DNA from 4 places in the Streptomyces sp. SCSIO ZS0520 genome. Region 1 is predicted to be linked to each of the others. Evidence: riboswitches for the same ligand, from Rfam matches in the RefSeq annotation. Region 1 holds a riboswitch; each other region holds the start of a gene.
The links. A riboswitch is a leader RNA that binds a small molecule or an ion and turns the genes downstream of it on or off. The one in region 1 is predicted to bind cyclic di-AMP.
Positions count from the first base shown of each region.

Region 1 (7,505 bases):
TCCGAGAGGTCGGGGCCCGCGGCCTCGACCAGCGCCTCGGTGTCACCGGCGACGTACTTGCTCCACACCTCGGCGGTGGGCACCCAGGCGGAGTCGTAGTACGGGGCGCTCTGGAAGAAGGAGATCAGCTCGGCCGGGCCGACGACCCCGCCGATGGGCTCCTTCTTCGCGGCGGCGCGCAGCTTCTCCCACTGCGCCTGCACCTTCTCCTGGGTGTCACCGAGGTGGAAGGCGGCGTCGTTCTCGGCGACCCACTTCGTCCAGTCCTCCCAGCGGCCCTGGAAGGCGACGTCCTGGTCCAGGTTGGCCTGGTACCAGATCTTCTCGCGGGAGGGGTTGACCACGCTGTCGACCAGCATGCGGCGGACGTGGTCCGGGAAGAGGGTGCCGTACACCGCGCCCAGGTAGGTGCCGTAGGAGACGCCGAGGTAGTTCAGCTTCTTCTCGCCGAGGGCGGCCCGGATGACGTCCAGGTCGCGCGCGGTGTTCGGGGTCGTCATATGCGGCAGCATGGCGCCGCTGCGCTCGGCGCAGCCGTCCGCGTACTCGGCCGCGAGCTTGCGCTGGGCACGCTTGTCGGCCTCGTTGTCCGGAACCGGGTCGGCCTTGGGCGCCTTCACGAACTCCTGCGGGTCGATACAGGAGATGGGCGCGGAGTGGCCGACGCCGCGCGGGTCGAAGCCGACGAAGTCATAGGCCTTCGAGGTCTTCGTCCACAGCGGGTTCTTGGTGGTGATACGGGTCGGGAAGCGCATGCCCGAGCCGCCGGGGCCGCCCGGGTTGTAGACGAGGGCGCCCTGCCGCTCGTCCTTGGTGCCGGTGCTCTTGGCGCGGTCGACGGCGAGCTTGATCTTCTTGCCGTCGGGCTTGGCGTAGTCCACCGGGACGGTGACCCAGCCGCACTGGATCGGGGAGGCCAGCTCCCAGTCCGCGGGGCAGTCCTTCCAGTCGATGCCCGCCTTGGCGGCCCGGGCGGCGGCGACGGCGGCGCCACGGGCCTCGCGGTCACCGCCGTGGTGCCGGCTGTCCGCGTTCGCCGAGGGGGTGGCGAACGCGCCCGCGAGCACGGTTCCGGCGATGAGGGCGGTGGCAGAACCGAGGGCAGCGGTTCTCCTTGAGCGATTTATTCGTATCAAGTGAATCCTCCCGACATACACACATCAGTAGTACGGGTGATCCTGTCGGTTGACAGAGCATGGGCAATAGAGGGAACGGCCGTTCTTTACCGATCCGATAACCGGGGACTTCGGTCTCGTTGAGCGGAGATCTCCCGAAGGGTCCGATCGGGGGCGGGAGTTACCCAAGGCGAAGTGATGGCCGGAAGTGGCCGAAGGGGCGCAAATCAGCCACGCGCATGTCGGGGCAAGAGGGAGATAAGGCGCGAAGGGCCTGCGCCGTCAGGGAGTTGACCCCGAGCCCCGGCCGTCCTCGACCGCGACCGGCCCGGGGCCGCCCATGCTCATCAGCGCGCGCAGCCCGTCCTGGAGGTTCTCGACCGGTGTCTCGCCGAAGACGGCCTGCTGGGCGGCGAAGCCCTGCGCCAGGGCGATCATCGTCTGGGCCACGTGCTCGGCGGGGAGGTCGTCGCGCATCAGACCCTCCCGCTGGTACTGCCGGACGATGCGCACCCAGGCGGCGCGGACCCGAAGGAAGCCCTCGCGGGTCAGGGCGGCCAGCTCCGGGTTGCGCAGGGTCTCCGTCCACACCTGGATCATCAGCCGCGGGAAGCCGGTGCGCCCGCCGAACTCGGAGGCGGGCCCCCGGTCCATCATCCGCGTGAACACCCGGCCCACCACCACGTCCGGCGGCTGGAGGGGCCGCTCCTCGGCCTCTTCCGCGAAGGCCGCCCGCAGCCCTTCGAGGACCTCTGCCGCGATGGCGCCGATCAGTTCCTCCTTGCCGCTGAAGTAGCGGTAGACCGCGCCCGCGGAGAGGTCCGCCTCCTTGAGGACGTCCTGCATGGACGTGGCGTGGAAGCCGTTGCGCGCGAAGCAGCGGGCGGCGCCTTCGAGGATCTGCCGACGGCGGGCATCGAGGTGCGCCTGGGATACACGGGCCATGCGCGCAACCTAAAACGAACATTCCTTCTTGACAAGCGGCGGGGCATCCCAGGACAGTGAGGACCATAATCAAAACGAACGATCCTTCTTTTTAGCCGCCGGGCCGCCCACGGCCCCCTCCGCACCCCGCGCTTCCGCACCACGCGCTCACGCGCTCTCCACCGCCCGAATCGAGGCACGCCATGTCCGCCACCCGCACCGAAGGCGCCACGGCCGCACCGCCGGGTGCCGCGCCGCCCGCACGCCGCCTCCTCGGCGTCGTCCTGCTCATCCCGCTGATCGTCACCCTCGCCCTGTGGGCCTTCGCCTGGCCCGCCGCCCGCACCGCCCCGCGCGAGGTCCCGCTCGGGGTGGCCGGCCCCGCCGGTGCGGTCGCCTCCCTGGAGAAGCGGCTCGGCAGCCAGGAGGGCGCCTTCGAGATCCACCGCTACACGGACGAGGCCGCCGCCCGCACGGCCATCGAGGACCGCGAGGTCTACGGCGCGATGGTGGCCACCCCGGAGGGCGGCAAGCTCCTCACCGCGACCGCCGCGGGCCCGGTCGTCGCCCAGCTGCTCACCGAGGCGGCACGCGCCCAGGCACCGGACGGCGAGCCGGTCGTGGAGGACGTCGTCGCCGCCTCCGAGGAGGACCCACGGCAGTCGGGTCTGAACGCGATCGTGCTCCCCCTGGCGATGGCCGGGGTGGCCTCCGGCGCGGTGGTCACCCTGCTCGGCATCCGCGGGGTACGGGCCGTCGCGGTACTGCTCGGCGCCTCGGCCCTGGTCGGCCTGGTGGCGACCGGACTCACCGACAACTGGCTCGGCATCCTGCGGGGCGACTGGTGGGCGGAGGCCGGGGTGCTCGGGCTCGCGACGCTGGCCGTGGGCGGTGCCGTGGCCGGGATCGCCTCGCTGCTCGGACGGGCCGGGATCGGCGTCGGCGCGCTGCTCGTGATCTTCCTCGGCAACCCGTTCTCCGGGGTCGCCACCAGCCCCGAGCTGCTGCCGGAGCCGGTGGGCCGGATCGGCCAGTTGCTGCCGCCGGGGGCCGAGGGCTCGCTGCTGAGGTCGGTGGGCTTCTTCGACGGGGCCGCCGCCTCCGGGCCGCTCCTGACGCTGGGCGTCTGGGCGCTGCTCGGCCTGTCCGCCGTGCTGGTCGGCGCCGGACTGCGCCGCGGCGGCAGCGGCTCGGCCCCGCCCGGGTCCTCCGCCACGGGCGAGCCGCACCCCGCGGTCTGAACACCCCTTCCCCGAACCGCCGTGCACCCCCGCTGTAGCGGACGGGGGTGCACGGCCCGATGCGTATGTCCCGCAAGGGAGTTGGCGGTCCGCCGCCCGAAGTCGGTTCCCCGGCACGCCGGATGCCGGTGGCCCGGTCCACCCGCCATGCCGTCATGCCCTGTTGACCGAGGGCGGCGCCAAGTGCCCCGTACGGGCCGCGAAGCATCGCGCTTCCCGCGCGCGTGACCGTGAAGTGCGCGGTGAAACGGGCCAGTCGGGGTACCCCTGGTCGGGGGATATCGGGCCGGAGAGGAAACCGAACTGAGTTGCGCCGTTTGGGAGGCGGGTACGCGGCGCGGGCGCCTTCTTCGCAGGTGCGGGCGGTGCGCGCGGTGCGGACGCGGGTGCTCGCGAGGGGCGCTCCACACATTCGGACCAATCGGCCGGTGAATTGTGCGGCCCCGTTCCGACCGGAAAGCGGCGCGTCCGTGCGTGAACATCGCTTGCGACGACAAGCCCCCGCCGTAGGGGCGGGGCGATCCGGGCGGACGCCGAGTCCTGCCGCCGTCCGGATGTCCGGTCGACAGGAGTGGATCGGCAGGAGTGGAGGACCCGTGCAGTACGGGCCGCCGGAGCCGTATCCGAGCGGTCCTTGGGGTCAAGTCGCGCTACCGCGGCCGGGCGACTTCGCCAGCCCGAACCCGACAGGTCATCCTTCACAGGCGGCTGACGAAGGGTTGCGCATGTCCGCGCTCAATCGTGTCCCCGCTGTACTCACCCGGGCCGGTACCGCCTCGGCCCTCACCCTCGCCGCCGTGGGCGGCGGCATCTCCCTGCCGGGCACCGCCCCGGACGCCCAGGCCCTCGCCCCGGCCACCAAGGCCCTGGAGGTCGCCGCCTCCAAGCAGGGCGCCCCGTACGGCTACGGGGCGACCGGACCGAACAGCTTCGACTGCTCCGGTCTGACCAAGTACGCCTTCAAGCACGCCGGAAAGGAGCTGCCGCGTACCGCGCAGCAGCAGTTCAACGCCACGAAGCGGGTGTCTCCCGCCCAGCGGCGCAACGGCGACCTGGTCTTCTTCGGCTACCGCGGCAACGTCTACCACGTGGGCATCTACGCGGGCCACGGCCGCATCTGGCACTCCCCCAAGACCGGGGCCGTGGTGCGCCTGGAGAAGATCTGGAGCAGCAGCGTCCAGTACGGCCGGGTGGACTGACGCCGAGCGGGCGGTGCCCCGGCCGCGCGCCCCGCACCGCCCGCGGCAACTCCCGCTGCCGTACGCCCGCTTGAGGCACCCCGGGGCCGACTCCGGGCCCCCAGGCGGAACGTCACTGCGGGAGCGGCTCGGCGCTCCGCACCACCGGCAGCACCGTCCACACCGTCTTGCCGCCCGCCGCGTCCGGGAGCACGCTCAACTCCCCTCCGTGGTGGGCGGTGAGGCACTGGACGATGTCCATCCCCCGTCCCCCGTCCGGGCATTCGCCCTCGGCCGCCGGTCTTCGCGGCAGTCCGGGGTGGCTGTCGCGCACGCCGATCCGCAGTACCGTCTCGCCTTCCAGGCGGAGCAGGACGGTCAGGACGGGGGACCGGCCGAGGGTGTGCAGTACGGCGTTGGTGACCAGTTCCGAGACGATCAGCCGGACGCTGTCGGTGAGTTCGGCCGTGGCGGGCAGCCCCCACTCGGCGAGGACGGTGCCCGCGAATCTGCGGGCCTCGGGCACCGAGGCGGGCCGGCTCGGGAGGGTGAGGCTTGCTTCCTGGTGATCGGCCATGGCACGGCGTCCCTTCCCACCGTGCCGGGGGCGAGGACTGCGGCGTGCCCTCGGTCCGGACCCGGGCCGGTGCAGGGGGACAGCGTGCCACCGCGGCCGTCCCCGCAGGGCCCCGGCCACCCGGAAGTGCGGACAACTGTCGCCCGATGCGGTGAAATCCGCGCGGTCACCGCTCACCGCGCCCGGGCCGCCGACTCCGTTGCGGTTGCCCGGCCGGGCTCAGCGCGGCGCGGTCGCGACGATCACCCGTACCGCCTCGGTGATCTGAGCGGGCGTCAGATCGGCGCGGGCGGTCAGGCGCAGGCGCGAGATGCCGTCGGGTACCGAGGGCGGGCGGAAGCAGCCCACCGAGACGCCCTTCTCCCGGCAGTCGGCGGCCCATTGGAGGGCCTGCCCGGGTGAGGGCGCGCGGACCGAGACCACGGCGGCGTCGGGGCGTACCGCCTCGAGACCCGCCTCGGTCAGGCGCGCGTGCAGGTCGCGGGCGACGGTACGGACCGCCTCGGGGCGCCCCGGCTCGCGCTCGACCAGGCGCAGGGCACCGAGGGCGGCGCCCACCGCGGCGGGCGCGAGGCCGGTGTCGAAGATGAAGGTGCGGGCGGTGTTCACCAGGTGGTCGATGACCCGGGCCGGGCCGAGCACCGCACCGCCCTGGCTGCCGAGGGACTTGGAGAGGGTCACGGTCGCCACCACGTCCCCGTCGCCCGCGAGTCCCGCCGCGGCCGGGGCCCCGCGCCCGCCGGGACCGAGCACCCCGAGGCCGTGGGCGTCGTCCACCAGCAGGGCCGCGCCGAACTCGCGGCAGACCCCGGCGAGCGCGGTGAGCGGGGCGGCGTCCCCGTCCACCGAGAAGACGGAGTCGGAGACGGCGAGCGCCGGGCCCGGGTGGCCGTCGAGGTTCTTGCGCAGCGCGTCGAGGTCGCCGTGCGGGATGACCTGGGTGGTGCCGCGGGCCAGTCGGCAACCGTCGATCAGCGAGGCGTGGTTGGCGGCGTCCGAGACGATCAGGGAGCCGTGCGGGGCGAGCGTGGTGAGGGCGGCGAGGTTGGCGGCGTAGCCCGAGGACAGGACGAGGGCCGACTCGAAACCGCAGAAGGCGGCGAGTTCCGCCTCCAGTTCGGCGTGCAGTGCGGTGGAGCCGGTGACCAGGCGGGAGCCGGTCGCCCCGGCGCCCCAGTGCCGGGCCGCCTCGGCGGCGGCGCCGGTCACCTCGGGGTGCCGGGCGAGGCCGAGGTAGTCGTTGCCCGCGAGATCGAGCAGCGGGGAGTCGGCGGGCCGGGGGCGCAGGGTGCGCACCAGACCCGCGCGGTGCCGCAGCCGGGCCTGCTCCTCAATCCAGTCGAACGGTCCAGCCATGCGTTCCTCCGGCCCGGGCCAAGGGCCCGTCGTGCGGATCACGCGGAGCCGACCGGGTCCCCGGGTCCACACGACGGGCCCACAGTGCGGTTTTGTAGGCAGTGCACAGACCCTAGCGGGACTGCCAGGCCACCACTGTGTGGCAATACCCACACGTCGCGGGCCCTGTCTTGTCCCTTCCCGCCTTGGCCCGGGGCGGGGGCGTAGGCGAGGATCGGGCGCATGGACCTGCTGAACACGCTGGTGGACAAGGGGCTTCGGCGCGAGCTGCCGAGCCGTGAAGAGGCGCTGGCCGTACTGGCCACTTCCGACGACGAGATCCTCGATGTGGTGGCCGCGGCCGGCAAGGTACGGCGGCAGTGGTTCGGGCGCCGGGTGAAACTCAACTACCTGGTCAACCTCAAGTCGGGCCTGTGCCCCGAGGACTGCTCCTACTGTTCGCAGCGCCTCGGCTCCACGGCCGGGATCCTCAAGTACACCTGGCTCAAGCCCGACGAGGCCTCGAAGGCCGCCGCCGCGGGTGTCGCGGGCGGCGCCAAGCGGGTCTGCCTGGTGGCCAGCGGCCGCGGGCCGACGGACCGCGATGTGACCCGGGTCTCGGAGACCATCGAGACGATCAAGGAGCAGAACGAGGGCATCGAGGTCTGCGCCTGCCTCGGCCTGCTCTCCGACGGCCAGGCCGAGCGGCTGCGCACCGCGGGCGCCGACGCCTACAACCACAACCTCAACACCTCCGAGGGCACCTACGGCAAGATCACCACCACGCACACCTTCGAGGACCGCGTGGACACCGTGCACCAGGCCCAGGCGGCGGGGCTCTCCGCCTGCTCGGGGCTGATCGCGGGCATGGGCGAGAGCGCCGAGGACCTGGTGGACGTGGTCTTCTCGCTGCGCGAGCTGGACCCGGACTCGGTGCCGGTCAACTTCCTGATCCCCTTCGAGGGCACCCCCCTGGCCAAGGAGTGGCACCTCACCCCGCAGCACTGCCTGCGCATCCTCGCCATGGTCCGCTTCGTCTGCCCGGACGTGGAGGTCCGGATCGCGGGCGGCCGCGAGGTGCACCTGCGCTCGCTGCAGCCGCTCGCCCTGCACCTGGCGAACTCCATCTTCCTGG
Region 1 covers NZ_CP092644.1:7,367,935-7,375,439, reverse strand. The annotation lists gene MID12_RS30135 (alpha/beta hydrolase) at 1-1,136, opposite strand, end outside; gene MID12_RS30130 (TetR/AcrR family transcriptional regulator) at 1,398-2,060, opposite strand; gene MID12_RS30125 (ABC transporter permease) at 2,243-3,280, shown strand; cyclic di-AMP (ydaO/yuaA leader) riboswitch at 3,802-4,002, shown strand; gene MID12_RS30120 (C40 family peptidase) at 4,006-4,479, shown strand; gene MID12_RS30115 (ATP-binding protein) at 4,592-5,035, opposite strand; gene MID12_RS30110 (8-amino-7-oxononanoate synthase) at 5,255-6,391, opposite strand; gene bioB (biotin synthase BioB) at 6,614-7,505, shown strand, end outside.

Region 2 (7,505 bases), 2.9 Mb from region 1:
CGACCGCGCGGACCTTGCCCGCCCGTACCAGCTCGTCCAGAGTGCTGATGATCTCCTCGACCGGTACGTCGGGGTCGTCGAAGTGCGTGTAGAAGAGGTCGATCCGCTCGATGCGCAGGCGGCGCAGCGAGGCCTCGGCGGCGGCGCGCAGCGTCCCGGCGGCGAGGCCCAGGTGCTCGGGGTGGCGGGCCGCCTTGGTGGCGATGACCAGGTCCTCGCGGTTGCCGCGGGAGGCGAGCCAGTCGCCGAGGACGGTCTCGGACTCGCCGCCCCGGTGGCCCTCGACCCAGGCCGAGTAGGAGTCGGCGGTGTCGACGAAGGTGCCGCCGCCCGCGGCATAGGCGTCGAGGACCGCGAAGGACTGCTTCTCGTCGGCGGTCCAGCCGAAGACATTGCCGCCGAGGGCGAGCGGGGAGACCTCGATACCGGAGTTGCCGAGGGTGAGCGGTGCGGACATGGGAGCCGTGACCTCTTCCCGGGTACGGGCGCCGGGCCGCCTGCGGGGCAAGTGGCCGGTGTGCGCCGGTGGTTCATGGGTACGCGACCAGTGTGCGCGTGCGGGGCCGCACGCCGGACGGCGGGCCGTGTGGCGCGGGCCGGACCGCCCACCGTAGTACCCGCCCGGCCGGTGGAGCCGAAACCCGGCCGCCGCAACCGGAAGCGGCACCCGGCGGCGCTGTCGCACCGCGGATGCCGCTGCGGGAAGGGGTCGGTCCTGCGGTCGGCCGGGGCCGGGACCGGTATCAGGTCTCAGCGTGGCCGGGCCGCAGGAGTTCCGCCTCAGGAGTTCCCGGGCCTCAGAAGTTCCGGGGCCTCAAGGATTCCCGGGTCTCAGGGGTTGATGCCCTTGGACTGGAGCCAGGACAGCGGGTCGATGCCCGTGCCGTCCGGGGTGTGGACCTCCATGTGCAGGTGGGGCCCGGTGACGTTGCCGGTGGCGCCGACGCGGCCGATGACCTCGCCGGTGCTGACCTTCTGGCCCGCGCTGACGCTCATCGAGGACTGGTGGCAGTACCAGACCTCGGTGCCGTCCTCCAGCTCCAGGACCGTGCGGTAGCCGTAGGCTCCGGACCAGCCCGCGGACTTGACGGTGCCGGTGTGGACGGCCTTCAGCGGGGTGCCGGTCGGGGCGGCGAAGTCGAGGCCGGTGTGGTGGCCGGAGGACCACATGGAACCGGCGTCGCCGAAGTGCGAGGTGAGGGTGTACGAGGAGGTGGGCAGCGAGAACATCTTGGCGAGCTTGGCCAGGCGCTCCTCCTCGGCCTTGCGCCGGGCCTCCTCCTGGGCCTTCTTCTTCGCCGCGGCGGCCTTCTTCTCGGCCTTCTCGCGCAGTTCGGCGGCCTCCTCGGCGGCCCGCTCGGTGGCGGCCTCCTCGGCGGTCCTCTGCGCGGCGGTGTCGGCGGCGGCCTGCTGCTGCTCGGCCTGCTGGAGGATCCGGCTGCGCAGCGACTCCCCGGCGTCCTCGGAGGCGCTCTGCCCGGCGGCGCTCAGCGGGGCCGCGGCCTCGGCGGCGGAGTCCTCGCCGGAGCCCGCGACCAGGTCGCCGACGCCCGGCAGGGACTTGGCCTCGGGCAGCGAGGCGGTGACGGCGGAGACATCGGGTACGGAGATGCGGACCGGCGGCTTGCCGCCCTGGGCGGTCGCCATGCCCCCGGCGCCGACCGCGGCGATGACGCCGACGCCGAGCACGGTGGAGCTGCGGGCGAGGCCGCCGCGCTGCTTGATGACGCGGTGTCTGCCGCGCACCGGGCGGACCGACTCCGCCGTGGGATTCCACTCTCCGAGGGGCTCTTCGAGAGGTTCTCCGAAGGGCTGCCCGAAGGAGGACTCTTCGTCACCGGGCACATAAGTGACGCGTGTAGCGGGGCCGTTGGACGCCACGGAGGCGTACTCCTTTCCTTCCTTCTCGCCTACCGGGTTAGCTGACGGGTTCGGAGCAGGAAGGTCTCCTACCGCCGCCTCTCGAAGAAGAGGCGGCCGATTCACCCCAAGAAGTGGTTCCCCGGCTCCCTTGCGGGATTAGGCGCGTGCGCGCGGAGCCGTCGCGTGTGACGGCTGTGACGACCGCGCTGCGTTATCGAACGTTAATAGACCCGGGCCCGGTATTCCAAGGTTTCCCGGTGATCCTTGACCCGTTCCGGGCGGGACGATAGGGACATCGGGGGCCGCAGCGGGGCGAGTTGACCCCCACGGAGCCGTCTTCCTCACATCCCCGCAATGCTGACGGTGCGTCAATTGTTATCCCAGGGGCGTCGGACGCTCACCTACCGTGACCCTCGGAGCGGTCCCGGCGGCCCGCTCAGCCTTCGGAGGTGCCCGTTCCGCCCTGCCCGTTCGCCGTCCCGTTGCCCGCGGCCGGACGGCGCACCGCGAGCAGCGCCATGTCGTCCCGCGCCCCGCCGCCGGTGTGCGCCCTGACCTCCTCCACGAGCAGGGTCAGCAGGGCGCTCGGCGCCGGGAAGACCCGGCCCCGCAGGCGGGCCACCGGATCGTAGAAGACCCCCTCGGCGTCCCGGGCCTCGGAGAGTCCGTCGGTGTGGAAGAGGAGGGTGGCGCCGAGCGGGAACTCCGCCTCGTCCGTGCGGTCCGGTTCGGTGCTCAGCTCGGCGAGGCCGAGGGGCAGCGCGGCCCGGCTCGCCGAGAGCACCCGCAGGCCGCCCTCGGCGTCGAGCAGCAGCGGCCCCGGGTGCCCGCGGTTGAGCAGCCGCACGGTCCGGCCCTCGTGCACCACCTCGGCGAGCACCGCGGTGGTGAAGGCCTCGAAGTCCTCGGTGCCGCGCCGCAGTCCGGCCTCCCGGGCGAGCGCGTGGTCCAGCCGCCGGGCCACCGCCTCCAGGGTCACCTCCTGCTCGGCCGCCTCCCGGAAGGTGCCGATGAGCACGGCGACGGTGGAGACCGCGCCCATCCCCTTGCCCCGCACATCGCCGACGATCATGCGGATCCCATACGGGGTGTCCTGCACGGTGTAGAGGTCGCCGCCGATGAACGCCCCGGCCTGCGCCGCCTCGTAGCGCACCGCGATCTGCAGACCGGCGAAGCGGTCGGGCGGTTCGGGCAGCACGGCGCGCTGGGCGGCCTCGGCGATCTCGCGGGCGGAGGCGAGCTGGTCCCCGCTGCGGCGCACCACCCCGTTCATCAGCAGCGCGAGGAAGGAGACCGTGACCACGGTGATCGCCTCGGTGGTGCCCTCGACCTCGTCGAGGTCCGCGTCCTGGACGCGCAGCAGGAAGACCGCGAGGGTGGCGAAGGCGCCGGTGAGCGCGACCCCGCGGGTGGTGTAGACGGGCGCGGCGAGCAGCGGGGCCGCGGTGAACATCGGCAGGGCCGTGTAGAGGGCGGGGGTGGCCGCGTCGTAGTAGATGCCGAAGACGATCAGGAGCACCGGCAGGACGAGGAAGAAGGTCCGGGACAGCGAGCGGCGCTGCGGGCGCAGCGAGGGGTCGGCGTTCGCCCCGTGCAGCGACAGCGCGGCCTCCTCCGGCACGGCCCCCGCCGCCTCCGGGCGTGCGGGGCGGTGCGCCCCGCCGGGCTCGCCTCGGCTCCCCACCACTGGACTCCCATGGATTCGGACGGCACTCCTGCTCAGCCTTTCCCCTGCGGCCCGCGCGGTCGACCGGGCGGACCCGTGCGGGTGAGGACCGCACGGCACGTACGGCACGCCCGCGGACGGGCGGCAGGGGAAGAGGAGAGAAGTGAAACACCGGAGGCCGGAACCCGATCAGGGATTCCGGCCTCCGGCCTTGAGTAGCGGGGACAGGATTTGAACCTGCGACCTCTGGGTTATGAGCCCAGCGAGCTACCGAGCTGCTCCACCCCGCGTCGGTGAAATGAAGTCTACGCCATCCGCGGGGGTGCCTCGCACCATTTTCCCGCCGGGGCCGCCCGGGCCCGTCAGCCCGCCGGATTTCCGGCCTGGGTCAGGGTCTCCCAGGCCACGAAGAGGTCGTCGGTCCCGGCGGGCCTGGTGCGGCGCAGGAGGCGGTCGGCCTGGGGCAGCTTCAGCTGGAGCCGGTTCTCCAGGTGGTTGACCAGGACCTCCAGATCGGGGCCCAGGGTGCGCCGGACCTTTCCGCCGCAGAGCCAGGCCGGGGCCCGGGCGCCGTTCTGGTAGCGCGCGTGGAACTCGACGGCGGCGCGCAGCCGCTCCCGGTACGGGCCGTAGAGGTCGACGCCCTGGTGCCAGGCGGTCTCGGCGATGTGCGCGGTGGCGGCGAGCGCGTACCCGGCGTGCTGGAAGTTGCGGCAGCTCTCCTGGGCTAGGCCGTCCCGGAAGACCCGCTGCCCGAACCAGTACGTACGGATCGCGTCGGCGCCGCGGACCCGGCTGCCGGGCGGGGTCCGCGGCAGCGGCCCGTCGGAGCGCAGATAGAAGTAGGCGGGGACCCGGGCCCGGAAGCGGTCCAGGGCGCGCCGGAACCCGGCGTGGTCGTCGAGGAAGACGGCGATGGAGAGGGCCGCGTCGGTCATCGCCAGGTCCCAGTTGCCGTTGAAGTCGGCGGCGCCGGCCGTGACCGCGGGCCGGTAGGCGCCGCGCAGCATGGCGCCGAACCGGCGGACCGAGGCCCGCGGCCAGCCGGAGCCCGGGGTGCGCAGCACCTCGCCCGCGCGGGCCCAGGTGGCGCCCGCCCAGGCGGCCTGGAGTCCGGCGTTGCCCTCGGTGTGCCGCCGGACCTTCGCCGACCAGGCGTCCATGATCCGGGCGGCCGCGGCGGCGTGCGCGCGCTCCCCGGTGACGTACCAGAGCAGCGCCTGCGTATAGGCGGCGATCGCGTCCTCGCGCTCCTCGACGCAGCCGCGGCCGGGGCGGGTGTCCGGCGGGCAGGCCACCGTCGCGTAGGGGCGGGGCCGGTGGCCGAGGTCGCCGTAGCGGCTGTCGCGCATCGCGAGGAAGGCGCCGAGCCAGGGCTGCTCGCCGTGCTCCACATGGCGGCGTACGGCGTCGAGTTGCTCCCCGCTCACCAGCGCGCCCGGGTGCCGGAACTCGCGGCCGGGGGCGGAGCGCGGCCGGGGTGCGGCGCGGCCCTGGTTCCCGCAGGCCGAGGCGAGCAGGACGAGCAGCGGCGCCAGCAGGGCCGCGAGCGCACGGTGCGCGAGGGGGCGCATGTCCACCTCCGGGGTCGGCTTCCAGCAGCCTGACCCCTCGGCCGCCCGGCCCGCCTGATCTGTTGCGCTGCACGGGGTCCGGGAAAAGCGCAGGTCATGGGCGCGCAAAGGGCTCTTTACCGGTACGTGGCGCTTCCCGGGGGCGAGGGCCGGGGCCGGTGCACGCCCCGTGTGAACGCCGCACCCGGACCGCATGGCGCACGCACACTTCCGCGCGCCCCCGAACGCGCCTGAACTGGACGGACACCGGGCGGGACTGACGGACCCGCACGGAAGGGGACCGCCGGCCACCCCCCTGCCCTCGGCCGGCGGCCCCCGGAAGGAGCACCCGGATCCGGCGGTAGGGGCCGGGCGCGGGCTTTGGTGACGCGTCACAACGGGGGCCCGAAACTCTGGTCGCCGCTACAAAGCGCTCCGCCCCGTCCTCGCTCATGCTGAGCGTCAACCGAGCGCCAACGGGGGTGCGCGTCGTGCGGGACGTCCACGACGGTCCGCCCGCTGGCGGAGTCCGCGACCGAAGGACCGTCCATGAGCCGCTTCACCCCGCTCGGGGCCCGCCTGGCGGCAGCCGGCGCGGCCCTCGCCGTGACCTGCGCCCTGACCGCCGGTACCGCCCAGGCCACCGAGGACCGCGAGACCTACCCCGTCGGGGGCGTCGGGACCGCGCTGAAGAACTACGCCCTCAGCCCCGACAAGGTCGCCGGCGCCAACGACTGGAACTGCAAGCCGAGCGGGGAGCACCGCAAGCCGGTGGTCCTGGTGCACGGCACCTTCTTCAACTCCGGCGCCAACTGGGTCGCCCTCTCCCCGATGCTGGCCAACGCGGGCTACTGCGTCTTCACCTTCAACTACGGCATGCACCCGCTGCTCTCGCTGAACCGGGTCGGCGGCCTGAAGAGCGTCGCGAGCTCCGGCGAGCAGATGAAGGCCTTCGTGGACAAGGTCCTGAAGGCCACCGGCGCCGAGGAGGTCGACGTGGTCGGCCACTCGCAGGGCGGTCTGGTCGCCAACTACTACCTCAAGCGCCTCGGCGGCGCCGACAAGGTCGACGTCAACATCGGCCTGGCCCCGAGCAACCACGGCACCACGCTCAGCGGCCTCACCACCCTCGCCGAGAAGCTGCACCTGCTCGGCTTCGTCAACGGCCTCTTCGACTTCGCCGGCACCCAGGGCGTCAAGGACCAGATCGCCGGCTCCGACTTCCAGCGGGAGCTGTTCGCCGACGGCGACACCGTGCCCGGGGTGCGCTATGTCGTCGTCGCCACCACCAAGGACTGGGTGGTCACCCCGTACAAGAACGCCTTCCTCCAGGGTGCGGGGGTGGAGAACATCACCCTCCAGGACCAGTGCCCGGACGACCCGGCCTCGCACATCGGGCTGTTCAACGACAGCCCGACGCTGCAGAACGTGCTGAACGAACTCGGCCCGGACGTCCCGGACTTCAAGCCCGAGTGCAAGGACTACGGCCTGGTGCTCTGACCCGGCCGCAGGCGCCCGCCGCCCCGGTTCCCCGTGCGGGGGCCGGGGCCGCGGCATGCCGGAGCGGGGCACTGCTCCGGCCACAGAAGAAACCTTTCGGGGCGGATCTCGTGCGAACCGCCCGGCGGCGGCCCGGGTCTCGCATCCTTGATCCAGGAGGGCGCGCGTCCGTACGGGCGCCCCGGTACGGACGTCGGCGCACGACCGGCGGGAACGGCGAGAACCGGCAAGCGGTGGAGGCGAGTAGATGAGCCAGTTCGGCGACTACCAGCAGGAGATCTATCTGAACGGACTCGGCGGCCTGGTGCCGAAGTACCCGTTCACCCACGAGGAGCTGGAGTCCGCCGCCCGGGCAGCGCTGCCGCCCTCGGTCTGGTCGTACGTGGCGGGCGGCGCCGGGGACGAGCACACCCAGCGCGCCAACGCGGCGGCCTTCACGCGCTGGGGTCTGGTGCCGCGGATGTTCGTCGGGGCGGCCCGACGCGACCTGTCCGTCGACCTGTTCGGGATGCGGCTGCGCTCCCCGCTGTTCATGGCGCCGATCGGGGTGCTCGGCCTGTGCGCGCAGGACGGCCACGGCGATCTGGCGGCCGCGCGGGCGGCGGAGCTGACCGGGGTGCCGATGGTCGCCTCCACGCTGTCGGTGGACCCGCTGGAGGCGGTGGCCGCCGAGTTCGAGGAGACCCCGGGCTTCTTCCAGCTGTACACGCCCACCGACAAGGACCTCGCGGAGAATCTGGTCCGCCGGGCCGAACTGGCCGGATACCGCGGCATCGTGGTCACCCTCGACACCTGGGTCACCGGCTGGCGCCCGCGCGACCTGGCCACCGCCAACTTCCCCCAGCTGCGCGGCCACTGCCTCGCCAACTACTTCGGCGACCCGGTCTTCCGCGGCCTCCTCGACCGCACCCCCGAGGAGGACC
Region 2 covers NZ_CP092644.1:4,436,167-4,443,671, reverse strand. The annotation lists gene MID12_RS17435 (aldo/keto reductase) at 1-457, opposite strand, end outside; gene MID12_RS17430 (M23 family metallopeptidase) at 832-1,881, opposite strand; cyclic di-AMP (ydaO/yuaA leader) riboswitch at 1,893-2,036, opposite strand; gene MID12_RS17425 (PP2C family protein-serine/threonine phosphatase) at 2,300-3,547, opposite strand; tRNA gene MID12_RS17420 (tRNA-Met) at 3,746-3,819, opposite strand; gene MID12_RS17415 (alginate lyase family protein) at 3,892-5,103, opposite strand; gene MID12_RS17410 (esterase/lipase family protein) at 5,632-6,582, shown strand; gene MID12_RS17405 (alpha-hydroxy-acid oxidizing protein) at 6,830-7,505, shown strand, end outside.
Region 2: it holds a riboswitch for cyclic di-AMP, as region 1 does, so the genes downstream of both, MID12_RS17430 (M23 family metallopeptidase) here and MID12_RS30120 (C40 family peptidase) in region 1, are expected to answer to the same signal.

Region 3 (7,505 bases), 4.4 Mb from region 1:
TCGAAGAGCGGGTCCTCGATGGAGACCAGCGGGTAGGCGGCGACCAACTCCTCGTAGTACTCGGTGAGTTCGGCGGCGGAGCGGGACTTGCCCTCGAATTCGTAGGCGCCGTCCTTGTAGAACTCGGAGGCGGCGACATCGAGGGCGAGCGCGATCTGCTGGCCGGGGACGTAACCGGCCTCCTTGATCGCGACGAGGATGAGGTCGAGGGCCTCGCGGTTGGAGCCGAGGTTGGGGGCGAAGCCGCCCTCGTCGCCGAGGCCGGTGGACAGGCCGCGGTCCTTCAGCACCTTCTTGAGGGTGTGGTAGACCTCGGCGCCCCAGCGCAGGGCCTCGGAGAAGGACTCGGCGCCGATCGGCGCGATCATGAACTCCTGGATGTCGACGTTGGAGTCCGCGTGCGAACCGCCGTTGAGGATGTTCATCATCGGCACCGGGAGCAGGTGCGCGTTGGGGCCACCCAGGTAGCGGAAGAGCGGCAGGTCGGAGGCCTCGGAGGCGGCGTGCGCCACGGCGAGCGAGACGCCGAGGATGGCGTTGGCTCCGAGCGAGGACTTGTCCGGGGTGGCGTCCAGGTCGAACATCGCCTGGTCGATCAGGCGCTGCTCGGTGGCGTCGTAGCCGACCAGCTCGGGGCCGATCTGCTCGATGACGGCGAGTACGGCCTTCTCCACGCCCTTGCCGTTGTAGCGGCTCGCGTCCTGGTCGCGGAGTTCCAGGGCTTCGAAGGCACCGGTGGAGGCACCGGAGGGGACGGCGGCACGGCCGGTGCTTCCGTCGTCGAGGCCTACCTCGACCTCGACCGTGGGGTTGCCTCGGGAGTCCAGGATTTCCCGGGCTACGACGACGTCGATGGACGGCACGAGCATCTCCTTCTGGGATGTGACGCGTGGAATGCGGGAGCACGCCTTTGTGCGGGGGTGTCCTTGCGCCAAGAGCCTATCCGCAGTGGGCACCGGCCCCGCCCGACGGCCCACGTACCGGGACGAAAAGACGACCAAAAGATACGAATAACAGGATGAACATACGCATTTCATGTCCCCCTGCGGCCACCGCCCCGTCAGCCGGAGTACGGCTACCGGCCGGTCACTTCCGGAACCCGGTACGCCCCGGCAGGAGCACCGCGGCGGCACGGCGGCAGACAAGAGCCCCGCCCCACGCGTACGGGGGATGACGCGTGGGGCGGGGCGGTCCTTGTGCGGGGGACGGGCCGGGCGCGGGGCCCGGCCGGTCCGGCCGTGCGGGGTCAGCGCAGGTGCAGCTGCTGGCCCGGGTAGATGAGGTCGGCCTCGTCGACGATGTCGTCGTTGAGCTTGAAGAGCTTGGCCCAGCCGCCCTTGACCTTGTGCTCGGCGGCGATCTCGCTGAGCGTGTCGCCCTTGACCACCTTGTACTCGCCGTCACCCTTGGCGACCTTCTTGCCGGTCGGGGTGGTGACGGTCTTCTTCTCGGCCTTCGGCTCGGCCTTCTTCGCCGGGGCCGGACGCTCCGCGGAGCGCGAGGAGCGCTGCTCGGCGGGCTTGCTCTCCTGCTGACCACCGGACTGCGGGGCGCCGCCGCCGTACGGGGTGCTGGACAGGCCGACACCGCAGGACGGCCAGGCGCCCTTGCCCTGACCGGCGAGCACCTTCTCGGCGACGGCTATCTGCTGCTCCTTGGTGGCCTGGTCGGCACGGGCGGCGTACTGGGTGCCGCCGTAGCCGGCCCAGGTGGAGTTGGTGAACTGCAGGCCGCCGTAGAAGCCGTTGCCGGTGTTGATCGACCAGTCGCCGCCGGACTCGCACTGGGCGACCTTGTCCCACTCGGAGGCGGTGGCGGCGGAGGCGGAACCGCTGGTGACCAGCGGCGCGGCGATGGCGGCACCGGCGACGCCGGCGAGCGTGACGACACGGGTGGTGCGGTTGAAGACGGTCGGGCGGCGGTGCTTGCCCTTGCCGGAAAGCAGCATGAAGAGATCCCCTCACCGACGCCTGCGAGGTGAGCTGTCGGGTTCGGGCCGATGGGGTGCCCCCCGCTCCGTAAGAGCAGAAGGCGAATTGCCCGGCCGCACGCTCGCGCTGTGCGACTTCACCCCTAGCCGTTTCCCGAAGTGGGCAGCATGTGCTGCCCGGCCCCTGGGACCCGGCGCAAACCTTGGTTCCCCCGCTCCTGCCAACGGCGCTTCACGCGACGAGTTTCCCGGGGACCGCCGGCAGGATTCGGCGTGACGGTCACACGGAGCCCGCTGTGGCGAGCGGTCACGACCGTAAACACGCGCTCGCCGGATCTCCAAAGACGATCAGGGCTTCTGAGACTCATGTCTCAGTTTCACCAAAGCGGACAATAGCTGCCGAACTAGCCCTGGGGAGCGTCCGTTTCGGAGGCAAGTGCAAGGCTCTGACCGGGCAGGATGAGGTCGGGATCGGCGCCCACCGTCTCCTTGTTGAGCGCGTAGAGCGCGGGCCATCCGCCGTCCACATCCTGTGCTTCCGCGATCATCGACAGGCTGTCGCCCGGCCGCACGGAGTACGAACCGTCCCCGGCCGCGGGCGAGTCACCGGGACGGGAGTGGCGGCCGGTGGAGTTCCCCGGGCGGTCGGGGACGTCCGCGTCGGGCGCGGGCTCACCGCGATGGCGGCCGGAACCCTCCCCGCCGGAACCCGAACCCCCGCCGGAGCCAGGGGAGTTGCCGCGATCCGTACCGGAATCACCCTCGTCGCCGGTTTTGCCGTCACCGTCGCCCGGGGTGGCGGAGTCCTCGGGGGTGGCGCTCGGGTCGGCTTCCGGGGCGCCGGACTCACCCTTTTCACCCGACTCATCCGATTCGCTCGGGGAGCCTGACGGGTCCGCCGAGCCGGCCGAGTCCGTCGGATCCGCCGAGTCCGAAGGGTTCGGATCGTCCTTCTTGTCGGAGTCGCCGCCGGAACCGGAGGGCGAGGGCGACCCGGACGGCTCGCCGCCGTCATCCGGCTTCGGACTGTCGCTCGGCTTCGGGCTGCTGGAGTCCGGGACGCCGGGGTCGACCGAGGGCTCCGGGCCGCCGCCGGTCAGCTCGGCGACGGCGGCGCAGGCCAGCCAGGCCGCCGGGCCCTTGTCGTCCAGGAGCTTCTGGCCCACGGCGATCTGCTGCGAGCGGCTGGCGAGGTCGGGGCGGGCCGCGAAGTCGAGGCCGCCGTAGGACTCCCAGTCACGCTGCGTCAACTGGAGCCCGCCGTAATGGCCGTTGCCCTCGTTCGCGCTCCAGGCGCCACCGCTCTCGCAGTCGGCGAGGCGGTCCCAGGTGGCCTTGTCCGCGGCGTGCGCGGAGGTCCCGGCGAGCAGGGGCAGGGCCAGCGCGGAGCCGGTCACCCCCGCCGTGACGACGAACGCCGGAGCCTGGCGGGGGCGTCGATGGCGACCGTTCCCGGAGAGCATGCCGTGGCCTTTCGCGTGACAGCGGTGACGGCTGTGACCAGCCGCCGAGTTGCCCGAGAACGTAGCCGGAGTCGAACGCTTGTCACAAGTCGATGCAGCGGAGATCACGCGTACATCACAATCCTGACGCTCCGTCAATTCCGCATGCCCAGAGGCAGTTCAGGGCAGTGACCGGGGTTCGCCCCGAGTCCGCAAAGCGGGTCGACGGAGCCGCGGACCGACTGCCGCGCATGTCCGACATACGCGGTACGACGCCCCGTCCGCCCGAGGACGGACCGCCCGCCGCGGGCACCCTGCGGTGGCCGCCCTACCGCGGGGTGAAGCTGACCGGCAGGGTGCGCAGTCCGCGCATGATGAGGCCGCCGCGCCAGCGCAGCTCCTCCGGTTCCGCGGCGAGGCGCAGGTCCGGGAGGCGGCGGAGCAGGGTGCCGAGCGCGTACTGGCCCTCCAGGCGGGCCAGGGGTGCGCCGAGGCAGTAGTGGATGCCGTGGCCGTAGCCGAGGTGCTGGTTGTCGGTGCGGGCGAGGTCGAGGGTGTCGGGGGCGGGGAAGCGGGCCGGGTCGCGGTCGGCGGCGGCCAGCACCACGAGCACCGGGTCGCCGCTCGCGATCCGCTGCCCGCCGATCTCCAGCGGCCGGGTCGCGAACCGCCAGGTGGCCAGCTCCACCGGGCCGTCGTAGCGCAGCAGTTCCTCGACCGAGGAGGCGAGCAGCGCGGTGTCCTCCTCGGCCACCGCCCGCTGGAACTCGGCCCGCCGGTCAGGATTGCGGAGCAGCGTGTACGTACCGTTGCCGATCAGGTTGACCGTGGTCTCGAAGCCCGCGAAGAGCAGGATGAAGGCCATCGCGGCGACCTCGTTCTCGGTGAGGTGCTCGCCGTGGTCGGAGGCGCGGATCAGGCCGGAGATCAGGTCGTCCCGCGCGGACTCCTCGCCGAGGTCCTCGCGCTTGCGGTGGATGAGTTCGGCCAGGTAGGCGCGCATCTTCTTCACCGAGCGCGCGACACCGCCGCGGGGGCCGCCGCCGTGCCGGATCATCATGCCCGCCCAGTCCCGGAAGTCGTCCTGGTCCTCGCGCGGGACGCCGAGCAGTTCGCAGATCGCGTAGATCGGCAGTGGGAAGGCGAACTCGTGGATCAGGTCGGCGCTGCCGCGCGCGGCGAAGGAGTCGATCAGCGAGTCGGTCAACTCCTGGACCCTGGGCGCGAATTCGGCCACCCGGCGCGGGGTGAAGGCCTTGGAGACGAGGCGGCGCAGCCGGGTGTGGTCCGGCGGGTCGATGTTCAGCAGATGCGTCATCAGCTCGGCCTTGCGCTCGCCCGGGATACCGGTCTTCCCCTTGGCGTGCGCGGGCTCGTCGTGGTGCGCCGGGTTCTTGCTGAGCCGCGGATCGGCCAGCGCCGCCCGGGCGTCCGCGTACCGCGTCACCAGCCAGGCCTCCACCCCGCTCGGCAGCCGGGTGCGGTGCACGGGCGCGTGGGTGCGCAGCCAGGCGTAGGCCGGGTACGGATCCGCCGCGAACTCCCAGGTGAAGAGGTCGGGCGGGCTCTCGGCACCGGCGACCGGGCAGCTTCCGGGGGCGGCGGCCGGGGCGTCCGGGCCGCCGGGCTCCCCGGCCTGTCCGTTCCGCCCCACCTGCTCGGACACGTGCTGACTTCCTCTCGTCCCGCTCGCCACCGCCGTCAGGCCTGGCCCTGCTCCGCCGCCCGGATGGCGTCCCGGTAGGCGCGGGCCGCGGAGCGCAGGGCCGCCTCGGGGTCCACGCCCTGCTCCTGGGCGTCCAGGGCGAGGGCGAGCAGCCGGTAGCCGATGCCCTCGCCGGTGGGCAGGGGCACGTCGAGGCCCGCGGTGCGCACCCGGGAGGCGAGCTTGGCGGCGAGGGCGAGGCCCGGCTGACCGAGCGGGACGCCGTCGGTGAGGGAGTCGCGCTGCTTCTCCTCCGCCTTGGTGCGCCGCCAGAGCGCCTCCACGTCCTCGGGGGTCTCGGCGCTCTCCTCGCCGAAGACGTGCGGGTGGCGGTGGATGAGCTTGGCGACGATCCCGGCGGCGACATCGTCGAGGGAGAAGGCGCCCACCTCCTCCTCGCCGTCCCCTTCCTCTTCTCCCGCCGCCGCGTCCCCGGCGGCGGGCCCCTCCTGGGCGATCCGGGCGTGGAAGACGACCTGGAGCAGGACGTCGCCCAACTCCTCGCGCAGTTCCGCCCGGTCGCCGTCCTCGATCGCCTCGACGAGTTCGTACGCCTCCTCGATCGCGTACTTCGCGAGCCCCTCGTGGGTCTGCCGGGAGGACCAGGGGCACTCGGCGCGGATCTGGTCCATCACCTGGACGAGGTCGAGGAGGCGGGCGCCGGGGAGGTCGTAGGAGCCGGGGAGGAGTTCCAGCTCGGGCATGGTCACCCGGCCCGAACCGGCCAGCGCGGCGAGCCCGTCGGTGAGCTTCCGGTCGCCCTCACCGGTGGCGACGACGACCACCGTGCGCCCGCCCGCGCACCAGTCGACCAGCTCCCGGGCGAGCGGCGCCTCCCGCGCGACCTCGACCCCGGCGTCCCGCAGATACGGCAGCTGTACGTGTGCGGCATCCGCGCAGAGCACGCGGTCGGCGGCGTGCAGCGTCTGCCAGGCGGGCCAGGACAGCAGCCCGGGGGCGACCCGGTGGCTGGTGGTGAGCAGGACGATGCGGCCCGCGGCCGTCTGCGAAGTGGCGTTCACGCACCGAACGTAACCCACCCGGGCGGGGCACCCGACGGCAGCGGCCGGGCACCCCCGCGCCTCATGGCCTCAGGCCGGCTGCTGCCCCCGCGAGACCTCGCGCAGCCACGGCGTCTTCGCGTCGGTGCGCTTGCTGTTGACCGCGTCCCAGGTGCCGTAGCGGGGGTTGAGGTCGATGTCGAGCTTCTTGGAGGTGGCCGACATATGGCGCCAGAAGACGTCCTGCCCCTCCTTGGTCTGCATGTCGGCGCCGAGCTTGCGGGCCAGCTTCTGGGCCTCCAGCTCGGTGCGCAGGCTGGCGTCGAGCCGGGCGGGGGCGACCCCGTACTGCCGCAGCCAGCCCGCCTCCAGGGCCTTCGCGCCGCCCGCCTGCTTCTCCAGGCCCTCGCGCATCCGCTGGGTCTCGCGGCGGGTCACGCTGATGCCGGAGTCCGCCGCGGCCTGGTGCAGCACCCGGTCCAGGACCATGGTGTGCAGGGTGTCGCGGGCGAGGCCGCCGCTCTTGGAGATCGCCTCGGCGTACTGGGCCCCGCCGCCGGTCGCGGACCGCTGGGCCTCCCGTACCTCGTTGACCCGGTTCTCCAGCTGGGAGACCGTGATGCGCTCGCCGCCGACCACGGCGGCCGCGCCCGGGTGGGCGTCGTCGCCGCAGGCGGCGAGCAGCGGCGCCGCTGCCACCAAGGCGGCGGACAGGGCGAGCGCGGAACGACGGCGGCGCGGACGGCTGCCGCGGTACAGGCTGAGCAAGGTGTCCTCCCGGCGAGCTTGTGCGACGGTGCACAAAGTCTTGCGGTGATCGATGGTAGGCAGTCGCGGTGGCCCGGGCCACAGGTTCGACAGCACTGATTCGACCAACGAGCGAGCCCCGCCCCGGGCACCCTGCCCGCGACCCCTGAAAAACCGTTGCCGCAGGGTGCCCGACCCCGCACGCTCGGTACAGTTCGGGACGCCGACCAGGGCATACCCTCGGACCCCCGGGTCCCGGGCGGCCCGCCCCGCTCCTTGGGCCCGACGCCCCGGCCCGCTCCCGATCCCTTACGCACCAGCCCTCCCCGATCGCCTTACGGAGAACCGCACTTGTCCCTTCGCCCCACCGCTCGCCCCGCCGACCCGGCCGCGCCCGTACCCGGGCAGCCGCAGGCACCCGCTCCCCCGGCCGCGCCCCCGGTGGCCGTCACCTCACTGACCGTGCTCACCGAGGCGGAGGGCACCGCGCCCGGCGCCGCCCGCAGACTCGCCTGGCTGGCCTCGGACCCGGACTCCGTCCCGCTCGGCTCGGCCTTCCTGCGGCTGCTGTGCGCGCGGGGGCAGGAGCATCTCGCCGAGATCGAGGTCACCGTCCACCCGGCGCACCGCCGCCAGGGCGTGGGGCGGCGCCTGCTCACCGCCGCCCTGGACGCGGCCCG
Region 3 covers NZ_CP092644.1:2,979,363-2,986,867, forward strand. The annotation lists gene eno (phosphopyruvate hydratase) at 1-863, opposite strand, end outside; gene MID12_RS11190 (transglycosylase family protein) at 1,247-1,948, opposite strand; cyclic di-AMP (ydaO/yuaA leader) riboswitch at 1,953-2,170, opposite strand; gene MID12_RS11195 (LysM peptidoglycan-binding domain-containing protein) at 2,335-3,393, opposite strand; gene MID12_RS11200 (cytochrome P450 family protein) at 3,701-5,038, opposite strand; gene MID12_RS11205 (nucleoside triphosphate pyrophosphohydrolase) at 5,074-6,099, opposite strand; gene MID12_RS11210 (SurA N-terminal domain-containing protein) at 6,169-6,846, opposite strand; gene MID12_RS11215 (GNAT family N-acetyltransferase) at 7,177-7,505, shown strand, end outside.
Region 3: it holds a riboswitch for cyclic di-AMP, as region 1 does, so the genes downstream of both, MID12_RS11190 (transglycosylase family protein) here and MID12_RS30120 (C40 family peptidase) in region 1, are expected to answer to the same signal.

Region 4 (7,505 bases), 160 kb from region 1:
GAGTCCGCTGGCTGCTCTCCGAACAGGAGCCCAGCGGCGCCTGGTTCGGCCGCTGGGGCGTCAACTACGTATACGGCACAGGCTCGGTGGTCCCCGCCCTGGTGGCCGCCGGACTCGCCCCCGGGCACCCGGCGATCCGGCGCGCCGTCGCCTGGCTGGAGAAGGTGCAGAACAAGGACGGCGGTTGGGGCGAGGACCTGCGCTCCTACCAGCCCGGCACCGCCTGGCACGGCGTCGGGGAGTCCACCGCCTCGCAGACCGCCTGGGCGCTGCTCGCCCTGCTCGCCGCGGGGGAGCGCGACTCCGCGGCGACCGCGCGCGGGGTGGAGTTCCTGGCCAGGACCCAGGCCGAGGACGGCAGTTGGGACGAGCCGTACTTCACAGGGACCGGCTTCCCCTGGGACTTCTCCATCAACTACCACCTGTACCGGCAGGTGTTCCCGCTGACCGCGCTCGGCCGGTACCTCCACCCGGAGCCCTCCGTCGGCAAGGGGAGCTGATGGCCCCGGCACCACCGGCACCGGACCCCGGGCCCCCGCCGCTGCTCGTCGCCTGCGCCCTGGGCATCGAGAAGTTCGCGCTGCGCCTCGGGGACCGCGGCGGGGCCCACGGGCCGCTCACCCTGCTCAAGACGGGGATGGGCCCGCAGGCCGCCGAACGCGCCCTCACCCGTGCCCTCGCGCGGCCCGCGCTGCGCGAGGCGCCGGTGCTCGCGACCGGCTTCTGCGCCGGTCTGGAGCCCGGCATGCACCCCGGGGACGTGGTCGTCGCCGACGAGGTGCGCGCGGACACCACCACCGCCTGCACCGGTACCGAACTCCTGGTCGAGGAGATCCTGCGCCTCGCCCCCGGGCGCACGGTGCACACCGGCCCGCTCACCGGTTCCGACCACATCGTCCGCGGCGCCGAACGCACCGCCCTGCGCGCCACCGGAGCCATCGCGGTGGACATGGAGTCCGCGGCGACACTGCGCTGCGCGGCGCGTGCGGCGGGGCGTCCGGTGGCGGCGGTCCGGGTCGTCGTGGACGCCCCCGAGCACGAACTGGTCCGACTCTCCACCCTCGGCGGCGGCATAACCGCCTTCCGGGTCCTGCGTTCCCTACTCCCCGCGTTTTTCGAATGGCACCGTAACTTGCTGCTCCCTCGGAGGTGAGCCAGATGGCCATGCCGCTGCGCCAGTCCATCAAGGTCGCTACGTATCTGCTGGAACAAAAGGTCCGCAAGCGTGAGAAGTTCCCGCTCATCGTGGAACTCGAACCGCTCTTCGCCTGCAATCTGGCGTGCGAGGGCTGCGGAAAGATCCAGCACCCGGCAGGCGTGCTGAAGCAGCGCATGCCGGTGGCGCAGGCGGTGGGAGCGGTGCTCGAATCCGGGGCGCCGATGGTCTCCATCGCCGGTGGCGAACCGCTGATGCACCCTCAGATCGACGAGATCGTACGGCAGTTGGTGGAGCGCAAGAAGTTCGTCTTCCTGTGCACCAACGCCGTGCTGCTGCGCAAGAAGCTGAAGAAGTTCACGCCCTCGCCGTACTTCGCCTTCGCGGTGCACATCGACGGGCTGCGCGAGCGGCACGACGAGTCGGTGGCGAAGGAGGGCGTCTTCGACGAGGCGGTGGAGGCGATCAAGGAGGCCAAGAGGCGCGGCTTCCGGGTCACCACCAACTCCACCTTCTTCAACACCGACACCCCGCAGACGATCGTCGAGGTGCTGAACTTCCTCAATGACGACCTGAAGGTGGACGAGATGATGATCTCGCCCGCCTATGCCTACGAGAAGGCGCCGGACCAGGAGCACTTCCTCGGTGTCGAGCAGACCAGGGAACTCTTCAAGAAGGCCTTCTCCGGCGGGAATCGGCGCCGGTGGCGGCTCAACCACTCGCCGCTCTTCCTGGACTTCCTGGAGGGCAAGGTCGACTTCCCGTGCACGGCCTGGGCGATCCCCAACTACTCGCTCTTCGGCTGGCAGAAACCCTGCTATCTGATGAACGACGGCTATGTCACCACCTACAAGGACCTCGTGGAGAAGACCGACTGGGACGCCTACGGCCGCGGCAAGGACGAGCGCTGCGACAACTGCATGGCGCACTGCGGCTACGAGCCCACGGCGGTGCTCGCCACCATGGGTTCCCTGAAGGAGTCCCTGCGCGCGGTCCGCGAGAGCGTCGCGAGCTGAGGCGGACGGACAGCCACCACCCGCCGCCCGGCCGGACATCCGGCCGGGCGGCACCGGCGCGGAGGGGGCGCACGACGGACGCGGCGGAGCGGGGCCGCGTCCCGCTCCCCGTGCGGCTCGTCGTGAAGAAGGGGCAGGAATGAGCAAGGAGTTCGACCTCGGCCAGCTGCTGGCCGCGCGCGGCGCCGAACGCTACGCACTGCACGAGAAGCACCTGAACCACCAGCTTCCGCGCATGCTGCACACCATCGGCTTCGACAAGGTCTACGAGCGGGCCGAGGGCGCGCACTTCTGGGACGCCGAGGGCAACGACTACCTCGACATGCTCGCCGGATTCGGGGTGATGGGGCTCGGCCGCCACCACCCGGTCGTCCGCAAGGCGCTGCACGACGTCCTGGACGCCTCGCTCGCCGACCTGACCCGCTTCGACTGCCCCCCGCTGCCCGGCCTGCTCGCCGAGCAACTCCTCGCGCACAGCCCGCACCTGGACCGCGTCTTCTTCGGCAACAGCGGCACCGAGGCGGTCGAGACCGCCCTGAAGTTCGCCCGGTACGCCACCGGCCGGCCCAGGGTCCTGTACTGCACCCACGCCTTCCATGGGCTGACCACCGGCTCCCTCTCCGTCAACGGCGAGGACGGCTTCCGGGAGGGCTTCGCCCCGCTGCTCCCGGACACCGCGGTGCCGCTCGGCGATCTGGACGCGCTGCGGCGGGAGTTGCTGCGCGGGGACGTGGCCGCGCTGATCGTGGAGCCCATCCAGGGCAAGGGGGTGCACGAGAGCCCGCCCGGCTATCTGCGGCAGGCGCAGGAACTCCTGCACCGGCACAAGGCCCTGCTCATCGCCGACGAGGTGCAGACCGGCCTCGGCCGTACCGGGGACTTCTACGCCTACCAGCACGAGGACGGGGTGGAGCCGGACCTGGTCTGCGTGGCCAAGGCGCTCTCCGGCGGGTACGTCCCGGTGGGCGCCACCCTCGGCAAGGAGTGGATCTTCAAGAAGGTCTACTCCTCGATGGACCGCGTCCTGGTGCACTCGGCGAGCTTCGGCGCGAACGCCCAGGCGATGGCCGCGGGGCTCGCGGTGCTCTCGGTCATGGAGAACGAGCAGACCGTCGCGCACGCCCGCGTCACCGGCGAACTCCTTCGCAGCCGCCTCGCCGCGCTGGTCGACGAGTACGAGCTGCTGAGCGAGGTGCGCGGCCGGGGCCTGATGATCGGCATCGAGTTCGGCAGGCCGTCCTCGCTGCGGCTGCGCGGGCGCTGGACGATGCTGCAGGCCGCCCGCAAGGGGCTGTTCGCGCAGATGGTCGTGGTGCCGCTGCTGCAGAAGCACCACATCCTCACCCAGGTCTCCGGGGACCATCTGGAGGTGATCAAGCTGATCCCGCCGCTGGTCGTCGACGAGGCGGACGTGGACCGCTTCGTCACCGCCTTCCGGGCGGTCATGGACGAGGCGCACAGCGGCGGGGGCCTGATGTGGGACTTCGGCAGGACCCTGGTCAAGCAGGCGGTCTCGGGCCGCTGAGGACGCGGGCCCGAGGCCGTCGCCACCGGGGCCCGGAAAGGCCCCCGTCCTGCCTTCGCGTTCCTCAGTCGAGGAAGTCCGCGCGCAGCCGCTCCCGCACCTCGGGGGTGAGGCCGAGGCCCCGGCCGAGGTAGGTCTCGACGTCGCCCCAGGTCTCCTCGATGGCCTCGAAGGCGGCGTCGAGGTACTCCAGGCGCGCGTCGAACATCGGGCTGAGCAGTTCCATGACCTCGGGGGAGGTGCCGCCGGGGGCGTCGGCGCTGCGGCGGACCTTGTAACGCCGGTGCGCGGCATTGGACTTGAGGTAGTCCTCCTCGATCGCCGCGCGCTCCACACCGAGGGCGAGCAGGCTGACCGCGACGGACAGGCCGGCCCGGTCCTTGCCCGCGGCGCAGTGCATCAGCGCGGGCAGCCCGCCGTCGGCCATCTCGTGCAGGACGCGGCTGTGCTCCGCCGTGCGGCTGGTGATGATCGCCCGGTACGAGCCCTTCATCCGGGCCTCGGCCCTGCCGTCGGCGAGCAGCTCCCGCAGCTGGGCGATGTCGCCCTCGCGGACCATGGACCAGAACTCCACCCCGGAGGCCGGGTCGGTGAGCGGCAGGTTGAGGTTGCGCACCCCGGGCAGCTCGATGTCGGGGCCTTCCAGGGCCTGGTCACCGGCGTTGCGGAAGTCGAAGACCGTGTGCAGCTTCAGGGAGGCGAGGAAGGCGGCGTCCTGCTCGTCGGCGTGCGCGAGGTGCCCGCTGCGGTAGAGGCGGCCCGCCCTGACGCGTTTGCCGTCCACGGTCGGCAGCCCGCCCACGTCACGGAAATTGCGTACCCCGGTCAGCCGCGGCTCTGTCGACGGGACCTGCTGCGTCACCTAGGACTCCTCCCAGTGGGCCGCCCGCGCTGATCGCGGACGGTCACGATTTCCGACGATACGGCACCTGCCGTGGCCGCCATCATCGCCGCCGGATGCCCGTGGAGGCCATGGACGTGCACCGGGTGCGGCCGTCACCTCGCCGCCCGGAGACCCGTATTGCCGGAATTGCCCGTGCTCTTCACTCTCTTCCGCTGATGCCCGAAATAAAGACTCCTGGCCGTGATGTGCGTGAGCAGGCTCATATTCGTGACGGTCGGTGGCCGGGACTTTCGGCCGTACGGGCAAGCCCGGCAAGGGCGCCAAAGAAGCCGGAAGATCAATGTTCCACGCAGTGTCACCGTCCTTTTCGCCGAGGATCAAGAAAAGGAATGCGGCGGTGAATTCACCGCTTGTCCCGCCCATTCCGGTTCGCTTAACGTCTCGCTCACTCCGGATGGACGCCGAATCCTGCCGCCGTCCGGTTTCCACACACTCACCCGTGAAACGGCAGGAGCGGGGGATCCACAGGCAGTACGCCGTTTCCCCGGTTCAAGGGGACGGCTCGGGGTGAAGCCGCGCGAGCGCGGCGGGGCATCTCCAGCCCTAACCCGACAGCTCACCTCGCAGGCGCCGGAGAGGAATCCACCATGCCTGTCAAGGGCAAGCACCGCCGTACGAAGTCGAGCCGTCTGCTGCGTTCCCTGGCCGTCGCCGGAACCGGTGGCGCCGCACTCGCCCTGCCGCTCATGGGCGCCGCCGGTGCCCACGCCGCGAGCCCCCACGACGCCGCGGCCGTGAAGACCGGGGCCACCGAGGCCGCCGCGAAGGACGGCAAGAACGGCGACAGGGCCGAGCGCTACACGGTCGCCCCCGGCGACTCGCTCGCGAAGATCGCCAAGGAGCAGGACGTACGCGGCGGCTGGAAGAAGCTGTACGCGGACAACCGCGAGGCCGTCGGCTCCGACCCCGCCCTGATCCGCCCCGGTCTGAAGCTCACCCTCGGCGCCAAGGCCGAGACCCCGGCGAAGAAGGCCGAGGCTCCCGCGAAGAAGACCGAGAAGCCCGCCGAGGCCGAGAAGCCCGTGGTGAAGAAGGAGGCCCCGGCGAAGAAGGCGGCCCCGGCCGAGAAGAAGGCCGAGAACACCGGCGGTTACACCCTCCCGGTCGCCGGTTCCTCGGTCGGCACCCCGTACCACCAGTCCGGCAGCATGTGGTCCAGCGGCTACCACACCGGCGTGGACTTCGTGGTCCCGACCGGCACCAGCCTGAAGGCCGTCGGCCCGGCGACCGTGGTCTCGGCGGGCTGGGGCGGCGCCTACGGCAACCAGGTCGTGCTCCAGCTGGAGGACGGGCGCTACGCCCAGTACGCCCACCTCTCGCAGCTCTCCGTCTCCGCCGGCCAGCAGGTGAGCGGCGGCCAGCAGGTCGGGCTCTCCGGCGCCACCGGCAATGTGACCGGCCCGCACCTGCACTTCGAGATCCGCAGCACCCCGGACTACGGCTCGGACCTCGACCCGCTGGGCTACCTGCGCGCCCACGGCGTGGACGTCTGACCGACCGGACACCGCGCACCGCGAGGACCGCACCCGCACGGGGTGCGGTCCTCGCCGCCTGTCTCGCCCCGCTCTCCCGTGCCGCCGACTCCCCTGCGCTTATTCCGAGTTGACGGAGATTTTCCCGGTGGCGTATCTCACGAGCCGTCAACCCCTTATTACGGTGGCGTAGGTCACGGGCGAAGGAGAAAAATGGCCCGACGTGGCAGCAGATTCGACATCCTTCAGACGTGACGAATTCAGGTCCTACGCGGCGGTCGGCGACAGTTTCACCGAGGGGGTGGGTGATCCGGGCCCCGACGGCAGCTGTGTCGGCTGGGCCGACCGGCTGGCCGTTCTGCTCGCGGACCGGACACCGGAACACAGTTTCCGCTATGCCAATCTCGCGGTACGGGGAAAACTCCTCGACCAGATCGTCGCCGACCAGGTGCCGCGCGCCCGGGAACTCGCCCCCGATCTGGTGACCGTCTGCGCGGGCGGCAATGACATGATCCGGCCCGGCACCGATCCCGACGACGCCGCGGAGCGCTTCGAGGAGGCCATCGCCTCGCTGTCGAACGCGGTCGGCACCATCGTCGTCGCCACCGGCTTCGACACCAGGGGCGTACCGGTCCTGCGGCATCTGCGCGGGAAGATCGCGACGTACAACGGGCATCTGCGCGCGGTGGCCGACCGCTACCAGTGCCGGGTGCTCGACCTGTGGTCCCTCAAGTCCGTGCAGGACCGCAGGGCTTGGGACGCGGACCGGCTGCACCTCTCGCCCGAGGGGCACACCCGGGTCGCCCTCAGGGCCGGGCAACTGCTCGGCGTCGAGGTGCCCGCCGACCCGGAGCAGCCCTGGCCGCCGATGCCGCCCCGCACCTCCCTGGAGGGCAGGCGGGACGACGTCCAGTGGGCCCGGGAGTACCTGGTGCCCTGGATCGGGCGGCGGCTGCGCGGCGAGTCCAGCGGGGACCACGCGGCGGCCAAGCGGCCGGACCTGCTGCCGCTGTGACCGGGGCCGGGGATCCGGCGGGACGGCTGCTCCCTCCGGGTGCGCGTTCGCCCGAGCCGGGGTGGGTACGACGGAACGGGCGCCCGGAAATGTGACCCCCGGTGTCGCTGTTACTGCGCACATAATGGATTGTCCGACCGACATCACCTGGAGGTCCCGTGGCCGGTACCCGTTCCCTGCGCTCCGGGCTCCGCTCACTGAGGCCCGCCGCCTTCGGCGCGGATCCCGCCGGTGAGCGCCTGGCACGCATACGCAGATCCCCGCACTACGCCGACGGTTCCTTCCAGAATCCCGAGCCCACCCGCAGCGGCCCCTCCGGCTCCACCCTGGAGCTCGCCAGGACGTACTTCCGCAAGCAGGCCCGGCTGCTCCGGTTGCCCGCGGGCGAGATCCCGCTCCACCGGCCGAGCCGTGCCG
Region 4 covers NZ_CP092644.1:7,530,265-7,537,769, forward strand. The annotation lists gene shc (squalene--hopene cyclase) at 1-500, shown strand, start outside; gene MID12_RS30870 (1-hydroxy-2-methyl-2-butenyl 4-diphosphate reductase) at 500-1,153, shown strand; gene hpnH (adenosyl-hopene transferase HpnH) at 1,159-2,172, shown strand; gene MID12_RS30880 (aspartate aminotransferase family protein) at 2,312-3,697, shown strand; gene MID12_RS30885 (tyrosine-protein phosphatase) at 3,762-4,559, opposite strand; cyclic di-AMP (ydaO/yuaA leader) riboswitch at 4,991-5,184, shown strand; gene MID12_RS30890 (LysM peptidoglycan-binding domain-containing M23 family metallopeptidase) at 5,189-6,094, shown strand; gene MID12_RS30895 (SGNH/GDSL hydrolase family protein) at 6,297-7,088, shown strand; gene MID12_RS30900 (MBL fold metallo-hydrolase) at 7,247-7,505, shown strand, end outside.
Region 4: it holds a riboswitch for cyclic di-AMP, as region 1 does, so the genes downstream of both, MID12_RS30890 (LysM peptidoglycan-binding domain-containing M23 family metallopeptidase) here and MID12_RS30120 (C40 family peptidase) in region 1, are expected to answer to the same signal.